Regions from separate parts of the Micromonospora sp. WMMD967 genome, predicted to be linked through region 1. Evidence: riboswitches for the same ligand, from Rfam matches in the RefSeq annotation. Region 1 holds a riboswitch; the other holds the start of a gene.

Region 1 (7,153 bases):
GCTGTTCCTGCCCAGCCACGCACCACTTGACCTGTTCTCCCCCCAGGGTCGCCGAGGCGTCCAGCTCTACGTCAAGCGTGTCTTCATCATGGACGACTGCGAGGCGCTCGTCCCGACCTACCTGCGCTTCGTCAAGGGCGTGGTCGACGCGCACGACCTGTCGCTGAACATCTCCCGGGAGATCCTCCAGCAGGACCGGCAGATCCAGATCGTCCGTCGCCGCCTGGTCAAGAAGATCCTCGCCACCGTCAAGGACCTGAAGGCCAACCACGCCGAGCGCTACCGCACCTTCTGGACCGAGTTCGGCGCGGTGGTCAAGGAAGGGCTGATCGACGACACCGACAACCGGGACACCCTGCTGGACATCCTCTCCGTGGCCTCCACCCACGACGCGACCGAGCCCACCGACCTGGCCGGTTACGTCTCGCGGATGAAGGACGGCCAGACCGACATCTGGTACGCCACCGGTGAGTCCCGGGCCGCCATCGAGAACTCGCCGCACCTGGAGGCCTTCCGGGCCAAGGGTCACGAGGTGCTGCTGCTCACCGACCAGGTCGACGAGGTGTGGGTCGAGCGGGTCGGCGCGTACGACGGCAAGACGCTGCGCTCGATCGCCAAGGGCGAGATCGACCTGGACACCGACGAGGAGAAGCAGCAGGCCGAGGCCGAGCGCGAGCAGCAGCGGCAGGAGTTCGCCGGCCTGCTCGACTGGCTCGGCACCACGCTGACCGACAGCGTCCGGGAGGTCCGCCTGTCGTCGCGACTGACCACCTCACCGGCCTGCGTCGTCGGCGACGCCCACGACCTCACGCCGACCCTGGAGAAGATGTACCGGGCCATGGGGCACGAGGTGCCCCCGACCAAGCGGATCCTGGAGATCAACCCCGGGCACCCGCTGGTCTCCGGGCTGCGTAAGGCCCACGAGCAGGGGAGCGACCAGGCGGCCCTGACCGAGACCGCAGAGCTGCTCTACGGCCTGGCGGTGCTCGCCGAGGGCGGTGAGCTGGCCGACCCGGCCCGCTTCACCCGGACGCTCGCCGATCGGCTGGCGCGCACTCTGTAGACGGTCGACACCCGGCCGGTGGGCCACCCGACCAGGGGACCCGCCGGCCGGTTCGGCGTGCGACGTCGAGCATCCGATCACCAACGGACACGTCGAGTCGCTCGGCGACACACCGTGATCTGGCTGCGCCACGGGCCTGATCGAAACCGGTCCACAGTGCTCTCTGCACAGTGGCCACTCGCCCGCAACCGCTGCGGGTGACGCCCCGCGTAGCCCGGTGAACAACTTCACAGGGGTTGGGCGATCGTCACCGACCGTGCCTAACGTCGGTCGGGTTCGCCACTGCGGACACCACGGCCGGCAACGCCAAATCCTGCCCCCGGCCGTCGGAACCCAGTCACCCGGGCAGGAGCGGGGGACCCACACGTTCCTCGGTGCACGTCACCTCGGGGTGAAGCCGCCACCGTGCGGCCGGGCTCCTCGGCCCGAACCCGACAGCTCACCTCGCCGGCGTGGAGGAAGCTCACATGACGTCAGTTCACACGCCCCGTCATCGACGGGTCACCACCCGCCGCCTCGCCGTCGGCACCCTGGCCGTCGGCGCGGTCACCGGCGCTGTCGCCCTCTTCGGCCCGGCCGCCCCGGCGCAGGCCGGAGTCAACTGGGACGCGATCGCCAAGTGCGAGTCCGGCGGTAACTGGAAGATCAATACCGGCAACGGCTACTTCGGTGGCCTGCAGTTCTCGCAGAGCACCTGGGCCGGTTACGGCGGCAAGAAGTACGCCGCCCGCGCCGATCTGGCCAGCCGAGGCGAGCAGATCGCCATCGCCGAGAAGGTGCTCGCCGGGCAGGGGATCGGTGCCTGGCCGACCTGCGGCAAGAAGGGCGGCTCGTCGGGCGGCTCCGCCACGAAGTCGACGAAGTCCACCGCCAAGTCGACGAAGTCCACCGCCAAGCCCACCGAGCGGCAGGAACGGCAGGAGCGGCCGTCGCGCGGCGAGCAGCCGGCGTCCCGCAACCATGAGCGCACCGCGTCGCCGTCGGGCGGCCAGACGTACCTGGTCCAGCCGGGCGACACCCTGTCGGAGATCGCCGACGCCCACCGGGTGTCCGGCGGCTGGCAGGCGCTGTACGAGCACAACCGGAAGCTGATCGGGGCCGACCCCGGTCTGATCTTCCCGGGTCAGAAGCTCAGCCTCTGACCGACGGCACACGAACGCTCGGCCGGATCACCGGCCGAGCGTTCGTGTGTGCTGCGCTGGTCAGCCCGAGTGCCGGGTCGGGTTCGGGTCACGCCGCCGAGGCGGACGCCTTCGGTGCTCGACGAGGCGCCACCGGGCCGGCGTTACGACCCCAGCGAGAGGCCGGTGCCAGGTCGGTCCCGCCGTCGACGGTCACCTCGACGGAGTCAGACCCGCCGCGGGACAGGCGCAGCGAATGCTCGGCACCCTGACGGGCAGCGCAGGGCCAGGCCTGCCCGGCGCACTGGAGATTGCGGCACTGACCCTCGTCGTCCGGCTCGTGGGCGCTCAACACGTCGATCGCCAGTTGCCAGAGCAGCGGGTCGGTCACGTCGTGCGGGCGCTCGGCGCCGCGGCTCGCTCGGTTGCTGGTGTCGTCGGACATGGTGGGTCCCCCCTTGTCAGGCTGTACCCCTCAAGGGTCACCCGTCGGCCGCCGGCTAAACCGCCGACCTGCTGTGATGTGTCTCCTGTCGCAACTCGCGCGCGGACACCGCACGCAGATCGGTCAATCCGGCAGCAGCGGCATCTCGACACCCGGCTCCCGGCCGAGCAGGACCGCACGGGTGAGCGCCGTCGAGCCGAACCGGTCGCGGACCGCGTCGACCGCGGCGTCCAACTCCGCGCCCGGGTCGCGGTGGAACGGCAACTCCGGCTGCACCGGACTGTCGTCCAGGTTGCCCACCGACACACCGATCAGCGTGACACCACGACTGTCGATCTCCGGCTGCGCCGCCCGCAGCAACGCGCGCGCGGCGGCGAGCAGCGGCGTCGTGTCCGCGGTCGCCTTGCCGATGGTGTGCGAGCGGGTCGCCCGGCTGTAGTCGCCGAAGCGCAGCCGCAGCACCACGGTGCGCCCGGAGCGCCCGGCCGCGCGCATCCGGCGGGTGACCCGGTCGACCAGGCCGGCGAGGATGGCGTCCAGTTCCGCCGGGGCGTGCGGGGTACGGCTCAGCGCGTGTTGGGCACCCATCGAGCCGCGTCGGCGACCGACCTGCACCGCGCGTGGGTCACGGTTGTGCGCCAGGGCGTGCAGGTGCCGGCCGGCACCGGACCCGAGCAGCGACACCAACGCGGCCTCACCGAGCCGGGCGACTTCGCCGACGGTACGGATCCGGTGCTCCCGCAGCTTCGCGGAGGTGACCGGGCCGACGCCCCACAACCGTTCGACCGGAAGGGGGTGCAGGAAAGCCGTCTCGGCGTCCGGTGCGACCACCAGCAGACCGTCGGGTTTCGCCACCCCGCTGGCCACCTTCGCCAGGAACTTCGTGCGGGCCACACCCACCGTGATCGGTAGGTGGACCCGCTCCCGAACCTCCCGACGCAGCCGCGCGGCGATGTCGGCCGGTGGCCCGACCAGCCGCCGCAGGCCACCCACATCGAGGAACGCCTCGTCGATGGAGAGCCCCTCGACCAGCGGAGTGGTCTGCCGGAAGATCTCGAAGACCGCGCGGCTCGCCGCCGTGTACGCCGACATCCGCGGCGGCACCACGATCGCGTCCGGACACAGCCGGCGTGCCTGCTGGCCGCCCATCGCGCTGCGGACGCCCCGCGCCTTCGCCTCGTAGCTGGCCGCGAGGACCACGCCCCCGCCGACGATCACCGGCCGGCCACGCAGGCGTGGATCGTCGCGCTGCTCGACCGACGCGTAGAAGGCGTCCAGGTCGGCGTGCAGGATGCTGGCACCGGGCGACACGTACACATGTTCGCATGGCATCCGGTGATCGCGGCAGTGACCTGGGCGAACGTGGCGTCAGTCGAGACAGAACTCGTTGCCCTCCGGGTCGGCCATGACGAGGTGACCGGCACCCAGCGGGGGAGCGGGCTCGTGGCGACTGAGCCGGGTGGCACCGTGCGCGGCGAGCCGTTCGGCCTCCTTCTCCAGGGCCGCCATCCGTTCGTCACCCTCCAGCCCGGGTGCGGCCCGCACATCGATGTGTACGCGATTCTTGACCTGCTTGGGCTCGGGGACCCGTTGGAAGAACAGGCGCGGTCGCGAGCCCTCGGGGTCGACCACCGCCGACGCGTCGTTGCGGTGCTCCGGCGGCACCCCCATCGCGTCGAGCGCCTGCTCCCAGGACGCGAAGGTCCCGGGCGGGCCCTGCACCTGGTAGCCGAGGGCCTCGGCCCAGAACGCCGCCAACGCGGCGGGGTCGGCGCAGTCGACGGTGATCTGCATGTCGCGGGCCATCTCAGCTCCCTGTCTCGTGATCCTGGTCGGTCATGGGCCCAGCCTCTCGTTGATAGCGGACAGAGGCGTTCCGCGTTGTGTGTAACGATCGGCGGGTGACCGTCGAGGCGACGACCGAGCGGGTGTTGCGGTTGCTGGCGCTGCTCCAGCGGCGGCCGTCCTGGACGGCCGCGGACCTCGCCGCCGAGCTCGGTGTCACCGACCGTTGTGTGCGTCGTGACGTCCAGCGACTGCGTGCGCTCGGCTATCCCGTGCACGCGGCACCGGGGGTCGGTGGTGGCTACCAGCTCGGTGCGGGCACCCGACTGCCGCCGCTGCTCCTCGACGACGAGGAGGCGATCGCGACGGCGGTCTCGCTGCGCCTCGCCTCGGGCGGCACGATCGCCGGCGCGGGCGAGGCGGCCCTGCGGGCCCTCACGAAGCTCGACCAGGTCATGCCGGCACGGTTGCGCGCCGAGGTGCGTGCGGTGCACGGCTCCACGGAGACGCTCATGGGTCCGGTGGCCGAGATCGACGCGGAGGTGCTGGTGACGCTGGCCCGAGCCTGCCGCGACGCGGTGCGGGTGCGATTCACCTACGAGGCACGCAACGGTGGGCAGCACGAGCGGACGGTCGAGCCGGTCCGGATGGTCACGACAGGTCGCCGCTGGTACCTGATGGCCTGGGACGTGGACCGCGACGACTGGCGGACGTTCCGCCTGGACCGGATGGCTACCGCGTTCGCGACGACCTGGCGTTTCCGGGCGCGCGAGCACCCGGACCCGGTCGCCTTCGTGCAGCGGGCCGTGACCGAGGCGTCGTACCGGTATCTCGCCCGGGCTCGTGTGCGCGCGACGGTCGACCAGGTGCGGGAGGCGGTGCCGCCCCAGGTGGGGCGGGTCGAGGAAGACCGCGACGGGTGGTGCGTGCTGGTCGTCGGCGGGGAGCGCCTGGACTGGCTCGCCGCGCACCTCGCCCGTCTGAGTTACGAGGTGCAGGTGTTGGAGCCTCCGGAGTTGCGCGACGCCGCGGCCCTGCTCGCGCGTCGGCTCACGGCGATGGCCGGCCCCGCGTCAGCGGACAGCGTGTAGTGACGCAGCGACACCGCGCTGCCGTCGGGTGCGGTCCACGGCGCGGTGCTCGTGCCGGTGCACCGCCATCCGGTGCGCTCGTAGAGCGCCGCCGCCGCTGCGTTGTCCGACGTCACCTCCAGCACCAGGGCGGTCCCACGCGCGTTCGCCCACCGGCGAACCCGGTCCAGCAGCGCACTCCCCAGCGCCGACCCCCGGGCGCCCGGCGCCACGAACAGACGTGCCACCTCGGCCGTCGGCCGGGCCGGCGACGCGCCCGCCGGCCCGGGCACCACCCGGTGCACCGCGACGTGCCCGACGATCGCCGCGTCGTCGGCGACGGCGACCCAGGCGTGGTCCGGGCGCGGCTCACTCAGCCAGCGGCGCGGATCGGCGGGCCAGTTCACTGGATACCGGTCGACCCGGTGGACCTCGGCGAGCGCCGCGACGCATCCGTCGAGGTCGGCGGCACGCCGTCGGCGGATGCGCGGTGTGGTCACAGGTCGTCGAACGGGCGCGCGTAGCGGAACTCACCCCGGATCGAGTCGCGCCACGCGGCCATCGGACGGGCCATGAAGTACTGCGGCCCCCAGGGCTGTGGCGGAGTGACGCCCAGGTCGACGGCGGGCCCGAAACCGAAGCGCGGGTAGTAGTCGGGATGCCCGAGCAGCACCACGAGCGGCTCGTCCCGCGCGTCGGCCGCGCCGAGCACCGCGTGCATCAACGCGCTGCCGACGCCGCGTCGCTGCCAGTCGGGCAGCACGCCGAGCGGCCCCAGGCCCAACGCCACCGGCTCACCGCCCACCAGGCCGCGGGTGGCCACCACGTGACCCACCACCTGGCCGTCCGAATCGACAGCCACCAGGGAGTACGTGGGCAGCCAGCCGTCGTCGGCACGAAGCGCGTCGACCAGTGTCGCCTCCACCGGTAGGCCGTCGCCGTCGCCGTCGCCGTCGCCGTCGCCGCTGTCGTTGCCGTCGCCGGTCTTGGCGAATGCGGCGGCGTGCACCGCCCGGATGGCGTCGACGTCGGCGGGTGTCTCACGTCTGATCAGCACCGCGCCACGATACGGGTGTTCCTGGCGGCGGCTCCACGCGTTTATCCCGCTGAAGGCCGACGCCGGCGTGCGCGGCCTGTTGATTCGCGTGCCGGCTGCCGCGTGCCGGCTGCCGCGTGCCGGCTGCCGCGTGCCGGCTGCCGTGCGGCGGATGCCGTGCGCTGCGTGGCGTGCCGTGGCGTGTCGTGTCGTGCCCGCGTGCCCCGCCCCGCGGCTGAATGCCGAGCGTCCGACGCTGTGGCCTCATGCTTGCCGCGAGAAGTGGTGGTGATCATTGCGCTGCATGTCGCAGGAACGAGCGATATACCTGTGAGGCATAAATATGACTCACAGGTATATCGCTTATTGGGGAACGTGGCCCCGGGATCCGGAATCCGTTCCCAGGCCAGATGGTCGAGCCGAGGCACGTCCCGGTCGACGGCGGCGACTGGTACGACGCCAACACCCTGGCCCGCTCGTTCCAGAAGGGCTACCTCTCGGCCGAACGGGAGCTGTACGACGCATGGCCGTCGCGCCGATCCCCACGCTGCTCGGAGGCGACGTCGCCCTCAACGGTCGAGTTCCGCGTCTGCCGCGCCCGGCTGTTCCTGGCCGGGTGGTGCCCCCGGCTGT
Region 2 (7,153 bases), 1.3 Mb from region 1:
ACGGCGTCTCGCAAGGCCTCCTCGATCGTGCGGCTCAACTCGGCCTCGTCCGGACCGTCCTCGTCCCGCCCTCGCAGCACCATCTCCCGGGTCTCCACCGGCCGGTCGACCGGTCCCGGGTCGAACGGGTCGATCCCGGTCCGCACGTACAGCGCCTCGACCGCCGGCGCGTCGCCGAGCGGCCGGGTGGTCTCCATCGCCGCCACCATCCACGTTCCCAACGGTGACCTGCGTAGGTGCCCCGTCGGCAACCTGAACTCGGCGGCCACGGCGGCGACACCGGTCCCGAAGGGATCCTGCGGTGACACGTCGACCAGAGGCAGCACCAGGAGCAGGGCCAGACTCCAGACGCCGCCGTCGGTCGCCGACTGCCGCAGGTCGACGGACCACACGTCCGGCCGCCCGAGCAGAGCAAGGCAGCGGACCAGAGCCCTGTCGAGGTCGGGGGCGGTCAGCCGGGCGTGCACCCGGGCCACCACGTCGTCGTCGGACGCCGCAGCCGGCAGTCGTCTGACCCGTCGCCGGACAGGAACGACGGCCTCGTCGGTGGGCAGCCACTTCGGCGGGTCCCACCACTCGCCTTCGGTGTCATCGGCCGCGCAGATAGACACACAGATCGGCGTCACGCCGGCGGTCGTCCGCTCACGACCAGCGGCGAAACCCATCGGGTGACCGGCCGCCGATTCGTCCACCTCGAGATCGCCACGGCTCCACCGGAAGCGCGTCAGCAGTGGCGCGGCCAGGTGACGTACCGCTTCAGCGCCCGAAACGGACGGGACGGACGGCATCAGCGTCAGGTCGACGTCCACCCCGTCGCGGGGCCCGTCGGCTTCGGTGCGGGACGCCACCAGACCCACCGCGCCGAGCGACGCGAGCAGGGACCGGCACCGACGCGCGGCATCGTCGAGTCGAGCGTCCACGACATTCAGGCTCACGGTGACCACAAGGGACGGATCAATAGCAGGCATCCGGCCGAATGTAGGTGTCGAAGGTGCGACCGCACGACCGATATTTCCGGTCGGGACCGCTCAGCGGTACGGGTCGAGCAGCGCCAGTACGGCCGCCGGGTCCTCCACGTGCGCGTTGTGGCCGAGACCGGGCAACGTGGCGACCGGGACCCCGTACTCCTTGAGCTGTTCGTCGCTGACCATCGGGTCGTGTTCCCCGCGCGCCAGCACGACCGGCGCGTCGGTCGCCGCCAGCAGCGCGGCCAGGTCGGGCTCGCCGACGGCGAACGCGGTCGGGTCCATGGCGAGGCGCCACCGGCCGTCGACCTGACGCAGGCCGGCGTCCACCACCGGATGGTCCGGCGGGACCAGGCCGGCCAGGCCGGACACCCGAAGGTAGCGGCGCGCCGCCTCGGCGCGGGTGGCGAACCAGCTGACCGGGCGGGCGGCGAGGTCGGCGGCGCGGGCCAGCTCGTCGGGTGACCAGACGGCCTTGATGCCCAGCCCGACCACGGCGTCCACGGGCGTCCCGGCGGCGCGGGCGGCCAGCGCGAGGCCGACCACCCCACCCAGCGAGTGCCCGAGCACGACGAGCCGGTCACCGGGCGCCAGGCCGCGCGCTATCCGGTCGGCGAACCCCGCAAAGGTGTACGACGGCAGCGGTGCCGCCCAGCCGTGGCCGGCGAGATCCGGCGCCAGCCACCGCCCCGCCCAGCGCTGCTCGAGCAGCGGCGCCCACGGCAACCAGACGTCCCCGGTCGTGCCCATTCCGTGCAGGAGCAGCAGGACCCGCCCACGACCGGCTTGACCACCCGATTCATCCACCACGGCCGCAGTCTCCCACGGTTCACGGCCCGGTACGAGAGTCGACGCCTCCGCAGGACACCGACGGCACCGACGAGAACGCCGCGGGCGTCGGCCCCTCGTGGGGGACGACGCCCGCGGCGGTCAGCGTGCCTGGGTCAGGCGGAGTAGCCCCGGCTGGCGATCCAGTTGGCCAGGTCGATGGTGGTGATCCAGTACGACGGGTCGGCCGCGTTGGCCGAGTCGGCGATCCGGACGGTACGGCCGTTGTCCTTGTAACCCACGACGGCGATGTAGTGACCGCCGCCGTAGGAGTGGTAACCGCCGTTGGTGTCGACGGCGTCGCCGACGACGTTCGCGACCACGCCACGGCCGTCGGTGATGGCCTTGACGACGTCGGCCTGGAGCCGGTCCATCTGGGCCGGGCTGGGGGCGCCGGCGAACATCCGGGTCCGGTACGGGGAGCCCTTCACCTCGGCGTTGAGGACCCGCGTGGTGTCCTCGGCGGAGTTGGTGCCCATCTCGGTGGTGCCCAGCTCAGCGCCGAGTTCCTCCTGGGTGCGGTCGATACCGGCGGCGCTGAGGGCGTTCCGGGTGGCCGCCGGGCCGCAGTTGTAGTACGTGTTCTGCGCCTCGTAGTCGTAGTCCAGCACCTTGGTCGCGGGCGGCTTCGGCGGCGTCGGCTTACGGGTGAGGTCGGGGTTGGCCTTGGCCTTGGCCGCCGGCGACGCGGCGGTGGTGGCCGGAGCGGCGGTGCTCGGCGCGGCGCTGGCCGACGGGGACGCCTCACGCACCTCGCCGCGGGAGGCGGCGACGTCGCTGCGCATCTCGGCGACAGTGGTCGCGGTGCGCTGGCCGGCGGGTGCGTCGTCGGCGGTGGTGAGCAGGGCGCCAGTGGTGGTGGCGATCGCGAGGGCCGCGGCCGAGGCGGCAACGATCTGGTACGGACGCTCGGTGGCGAAACGGCGGAGCTGACGCTGCAGGGTGTGCTTCACGGGGTCCTCCACGGATCGGGGGGAGAGCGGCACACCGGCGACCGGACCGGTATCCGGGCAGGCGCCAGCGCGCGGACCGTGGTCCGCGGATGGTGAACCGCTCAGGGGAACGCCCGGCGTGGCCGGGCGGTTAGGCGATGACCCGGGGGGTCAGCTCACCGTCACTGGACGAATGAGCGGGGGCACCGCTGCGCCGTGGAGGCGAGGGAACAACCGAGGGGTGGAAAGGTGCTGCACGAGGATGGAACTCCTTCCGACACCGCCTACCGGGTTAGCTGACGGATTCGGGCGGGAAGATCGCCCTACCGCGGGCTCTGGCTCGCGGATTCACCCCGGACTTACTGGTGGGTCCCCGGTTCGTTCATCACGATTGAGCGGGTCGGCGCGGCGTCGCCTCTTGCGATCGGTTACCGCACCGGACGGGACGACAGTACTGGCCCGTCCGCACCCCTGCCAAGCCAGCCCCACCTGCGTAAACCTGAAATGGAGCGGCAATTTCTGCGCGTATTGCCGATGACGTGACTCGATGGGACAAGCGGTTACGGTGACGCCTACGGGCGACAACCGGACAGGCCGCCGAGAACGCGGCCAGATTCACCGGAAGATTCGCGCCGATCGTGCCGGACGCCCGAATTCCGGTCGGCGTGACCCGGCTCACGTCACGGATCGGGCTCAACTCGCCCGCGCCGGCCGCCATCGCGCCACGACAGCGGGGCGGAACGCACCGGTCACCGTTCGCCGCGCGGGTAGCGGGTTCGGTCGCAGCCGGGCCGCCGCCGCGCAGCTCTCCGTCGCGAGTGCCCGCGCTGAGTCGGCAGCCAGTTCCGCGTCCCGCCAGGCAGCCCGCTCCCGGGATGCGGCGGCCTGGTAGTCGGCCAGCCGGGTGTCCCGGATCGTCCGGCTGAGCAGCACCTCCTGCTCGACCGGGTGCCGCCGGGGATCCCAGCCGCGCCGGTGCGCGAACACGTCGCCGAGCTGCGCCATGCTCAGGTCACCCCGCCAGTACGCCGTCATCGCGGCCCGGTGCAGGTAGCGCTCGCGGGCGGCGTACTCGGCCGGGGTGTGGGGGGTCTGCGGGGTGGGCAGCGCCCCAGCGCCCGCGAAGCGACGGGCGGCGGTGTCCGCCTCGTCGTACGCGGCCCAGGCCCGTTCCATCTCCTCCTGAGCGGTCAGCCAGTCAGCACGTCGCCGCTGCGCGGTCCGGGCCGCCCCGGTCGCGGCGACAGCCACCTCCTCGGCGTACCGGCGCGTGTCGGCGGCCTCGGCGGCGGCCACCTCACGAGCGGTGAGGGCGGCAGTGCGCGGGGCGTCCGGGGGTGTCTCCCGCTCGGGGCGGGCCACCAGCAGGGCGAGTACGCCCAGGGCCAGCAGGAACAGGGTGGACCAGATGGCGGCGGCCTGCGGCACCTCGGTCACGAACTGGTAGAAGACAGCGGTCTCCATGGTCGGCACCTCGGGAGAGAGCGATGCGATGGGAGCCCCACCGCCACCGGGCCAGGGCAGAGCACGGGCCGGCGGGGCGCGGAGCTGGTGGGTCGACAGGCGCGGCGGGGCGGGACGCTCGTCCCGGTGACTCAGCGCCCGGGTGGTGCCCGGGGTGCCCGGCTGCTCGGGCTGTGGACCAGGGGCAGCCGGTCGGACTCGGCCGCGCGCACCGGCCGCGGGCCGGTCGGTGCGGTGGTCTGGTCGCCGGGCGCAGCCGGTTGCGGGTCGACGGACCCCGCTGGGGAGGACTCCTCGACGGGCTCCCCGGTCGCCGCCTGCGCCTCGTGCACCGCCCCCTGTGCGCAGGTGGACGGGCAGGTCGCCGGGAGTGATCCGAGGCCGAACGGGGTTGGCACGGCGGCCGAGGCCGGGCCCGCGCCGAGCGCCAGGGCCGCGACGACGGCGAGGCTGGTCAGCACCCGCGTCGCCCAGCGCGCCACCCACCACAGCGGACAGGTGAACGCGACCGGAAGCACGACCTCACGCTACCGTCGTGCCGACCTCGACGCACCGACCACGGGCGTGTCGTCGCACGCCGCGCCGAACCCCACTGAGCAGGGTGGACGGTGTCAGCGCGAGTCGACGTACCGTGATGAGTCGTTGGTCTGCCCGCTTTTCCCGGCGGCGTCGGCCGGCGGGCCGTCGGCGGCGGGACCGGCCCCGCGTTGCCGCGGAACGGACGCCGGACGGGCCGGGCGGCGCGGTGCGAGTCGACGCATCATCGGCGTCTCCACGAAGCGGTGCAGCAGCCCGGCGAGGACCAGGTTCACGGCCAGGAAGCCGAGCACCACCGCCGGTCCGCGCCAGCCCGTGAACCCGGCCCCCCAGTCACCGCTCCACCGCAGCACACTCGTCATCACCAGGACGTGGACCAGGTAGAAGGCGAACGAGACCTCCCCGAGCCAGACCAGCGGCCGGGACCGCCACGGGGAGCGCTTGTCCCGCACGTCGGCGTCCGCGGCGGCGGTGATCACCAGGAGGTACGCGACGGCGAGCAGCGTGGTCCACAACTCCGCGCGGATCCACTGCGCGGCCGCCACCCAGGTGCCCACGAAAACCAGGCTGGCGACGGTGAGCCCCGGGCCGCGCCAGAGACCCCGCCGCATCAGCTCGGCCGCCACGGCGCCCAACCAGAACTCCAGCGACCGTACGGGCGGGAAGATCTGGGTGAACCACCACCGGCTCACCTCCGGCACCAACTGCTGGGCCGGCCAGAGCGCGAGGATCAGCAGCGGCAGCGCGACGATCAGCACCCAGAGCAGCTTCGGGTTGGCCCGGCGTAGCAGCGGCAGCGCCAGGGGCAGGCACAGGTAGAAGAAGAACTCGCAGGAGAGCGACCAGCTCACCGTGTTGACGCTGTAGAACCAACCCATCCGCGGGTCCCACGCCTGCAACAGCAGCAGGTTCTCCAGCGCGACCGCCGGCAGGACCGGGTCGGCGAACCACCAGGCGACCAGCAGGGCCGCACCCCACAACACCACGTGGTTCGGGTAGATCTTGGCAACCCGCCGCCGCCAGAAGGTACGCCGGGAGTCGCCAACGCGGGCCGACCAGACCAGCACGAAACCGCTGAGGATGAAGAAGAACTGCACCCCGGACAGGCCGAGCGTGAACAGCGCGTCGACCACCGCCTTGTAGTCCGGTTCGGCGATGATCCGCATGGTGCCGGCGTGGAAGCCGAAGACCAGCAACGCGGCGATCCAGCGCAGCCCGGTCAGCGAGGGCAGCCGGGCGGGCGTGCCGGCGGGCCGGGCGGTCGACACCGCAGCGGCGCTGGTCATGCCGGGATCCGGAAGATCCGCAGGGTCACCAGCACGTCCGTATCCTCCTCGGCGCGGCGTCGGACGACGCGACGGCGACGCCCGCGACGGCCCGGCAGGGCCGCACCGAGGCACCCTACCGGGTCACTCCCGGGTGAACCGGACGTGTCCCACCCGCCCACGGCGGTACGGGCACGCCACGGTCGCCGGATCGGTGGGCTGCGGGCCGGCCGCCGTTAACCTGCCGCTCGGGGGGAGTTCAGGGACTCCACCATCGGCGGTCACGTCAGGTTCCGGGTTCGGCCACCCTGACCGTCAAAGGTGGCGGGCGTGGTCAATGAGCCGACGCACGCACCGCTGCTGAGCATCGTCGTGCCCGTGTACGGCGTCGAGGCATACCTGTACCAGTGCCTGGAGTCGATCCGGGCCGACATCCCCGCGGGTGAAGCGGACGCGGTCGAGATGGTCGCCGTCGACGACGCCTCCCCGGACGGTTGCGGCGACATGCTCCGCTCCTACGCCGCCGGCCGCGACGGTGTCCGCGTCGTGCACCTGAGCAGCAACGTTGGCCTGGGCCTGGCCCGCAACGCCGGGCTCGACGTGGCCACCGGCCGGTACGTCTGGTTCGTCGACAGCGACGACTGGTTGCCGCCGGGCACGATCCCCGCGGTGCTGGACCGGCTGCGCCAGCACGAGCCCGACGTGCTGATGCTGGATCACCTGCGGGTGCACGAGGACGGCCGCCGCGAGGTCGACGCGAGCAGTCACCTGCTGCGCGGCATCCCCGGCGTGACACGCCTCGACGACCAGCCGCACCTGCTGCAGGTGCAGCACACCGCCTGGAACAAAGTGGTCCGGCGGGACTTCCTGGACCAGTTGGAGCTGCGCTTCTTCCCCGGCTGGTACGAGGACATCCCGTTCAGCCACCCCCTGCTCATCGGCGCCGAGAAGATCTCCGTGCTGGACCGGGTGTGCTACCTGTACCGGCAGGGTCGGCACGGCGCGATCACCTCCACCCGCAGCGGCCGGCACTTCGACGCGTTCGCCCAGTACGAGCGGCTGCTGGACTGGGTCGCCCGCAAGCACCCGGACGAGCGGTTGCAGGCCGAACTGTTCCAGCTGATGATCAACCACTATCTGGTGGTGGTGGGCAACGACGGGC

Evidence for each region. Region 1 has a riboswitch for cyclic di-AMP ahead of O7631_RS20545 (transglycosylase family protein). Riboswitches for the same ligand answer to the same signal wherever they lie in the genome.
Region 2: it holds a riboswitch for cyclic di-AMP, as region 1 does, so the genes downstream of both, O7631_RS15205 (C39 family peptidase) here and O7631_RS20545 (transglycosylase family protein) in region 1, are expected to answer to the same signal.

What each region holds. Positions count from the first base shown of each region.
Region 1 covers NZ_JARUBK010000001.1:4,585,232-4,592,384, forward strand. Annotated here, with positions in the region: gene htpG (molecular chaperone HtpG) at 1-1,063, shown strand, start outside; cyclic di-AMP (ydaO/yuaA leader) riboswitch at 1,358-1,531, shown strand; gene O7631_RS20545 (transglycosylase family protein) at 1,531-2,205, shown strand; gene O7631_RS20550 (hypothetical protein) at 2,294-2,629, opposite strand; gene dinB (DNA polymerase IV) at 2,753-3,940, opposite strand; gene O7631_RS20560 (VOC family protein) at 3,998-4,435, opposite strand; gene O7631_RS20565 (YafY family protein) at 4,531-5,505, shown strand; gene O7631_RS20570 (GNAT family N-acetyltransferase) at 5,400-5,984, opposite strand; gene O7631_RS20575 (N-acetyltransferase) at 5,981-6,541, opposite strand; gene O7631_RS20580 (TetR/AcrR family transcriptional regulator) at 7,090-7,153, opposite strand, start outside.
Region 2 covers NZ_JARUBK010000001.1:3,246,458-3,253,610, reverse strand. Annotated here, with positions in the region: gene O7631_RS15215 (hypothetical protein) at 1-920, opposite strand, end outside; gene O7631_RS15210 (alpha/beta hydrolase) at 1,029-1,775, opposite strand; gene O7631_RS15205 (C39 family peptidase) at 1,910-2,758, opposite strand; cyclic di-AMP (ydaO/yuaA leader) riboswitch at 2,992-3,133, opposite strand; gene O7631_RS15200 (hypothetical protein) at 3,419-4,189, opposite strand; gene O7631_RS15195 (hypothetical protein) at 4,321-4,707, opposite strand; gene O7631_RS15190 (acyltransferase) at 4,801-6,012, opposite strand; gene O7631_RS15185 (glycosyltransferase) at 6,322-7,153, shown strand, end outside.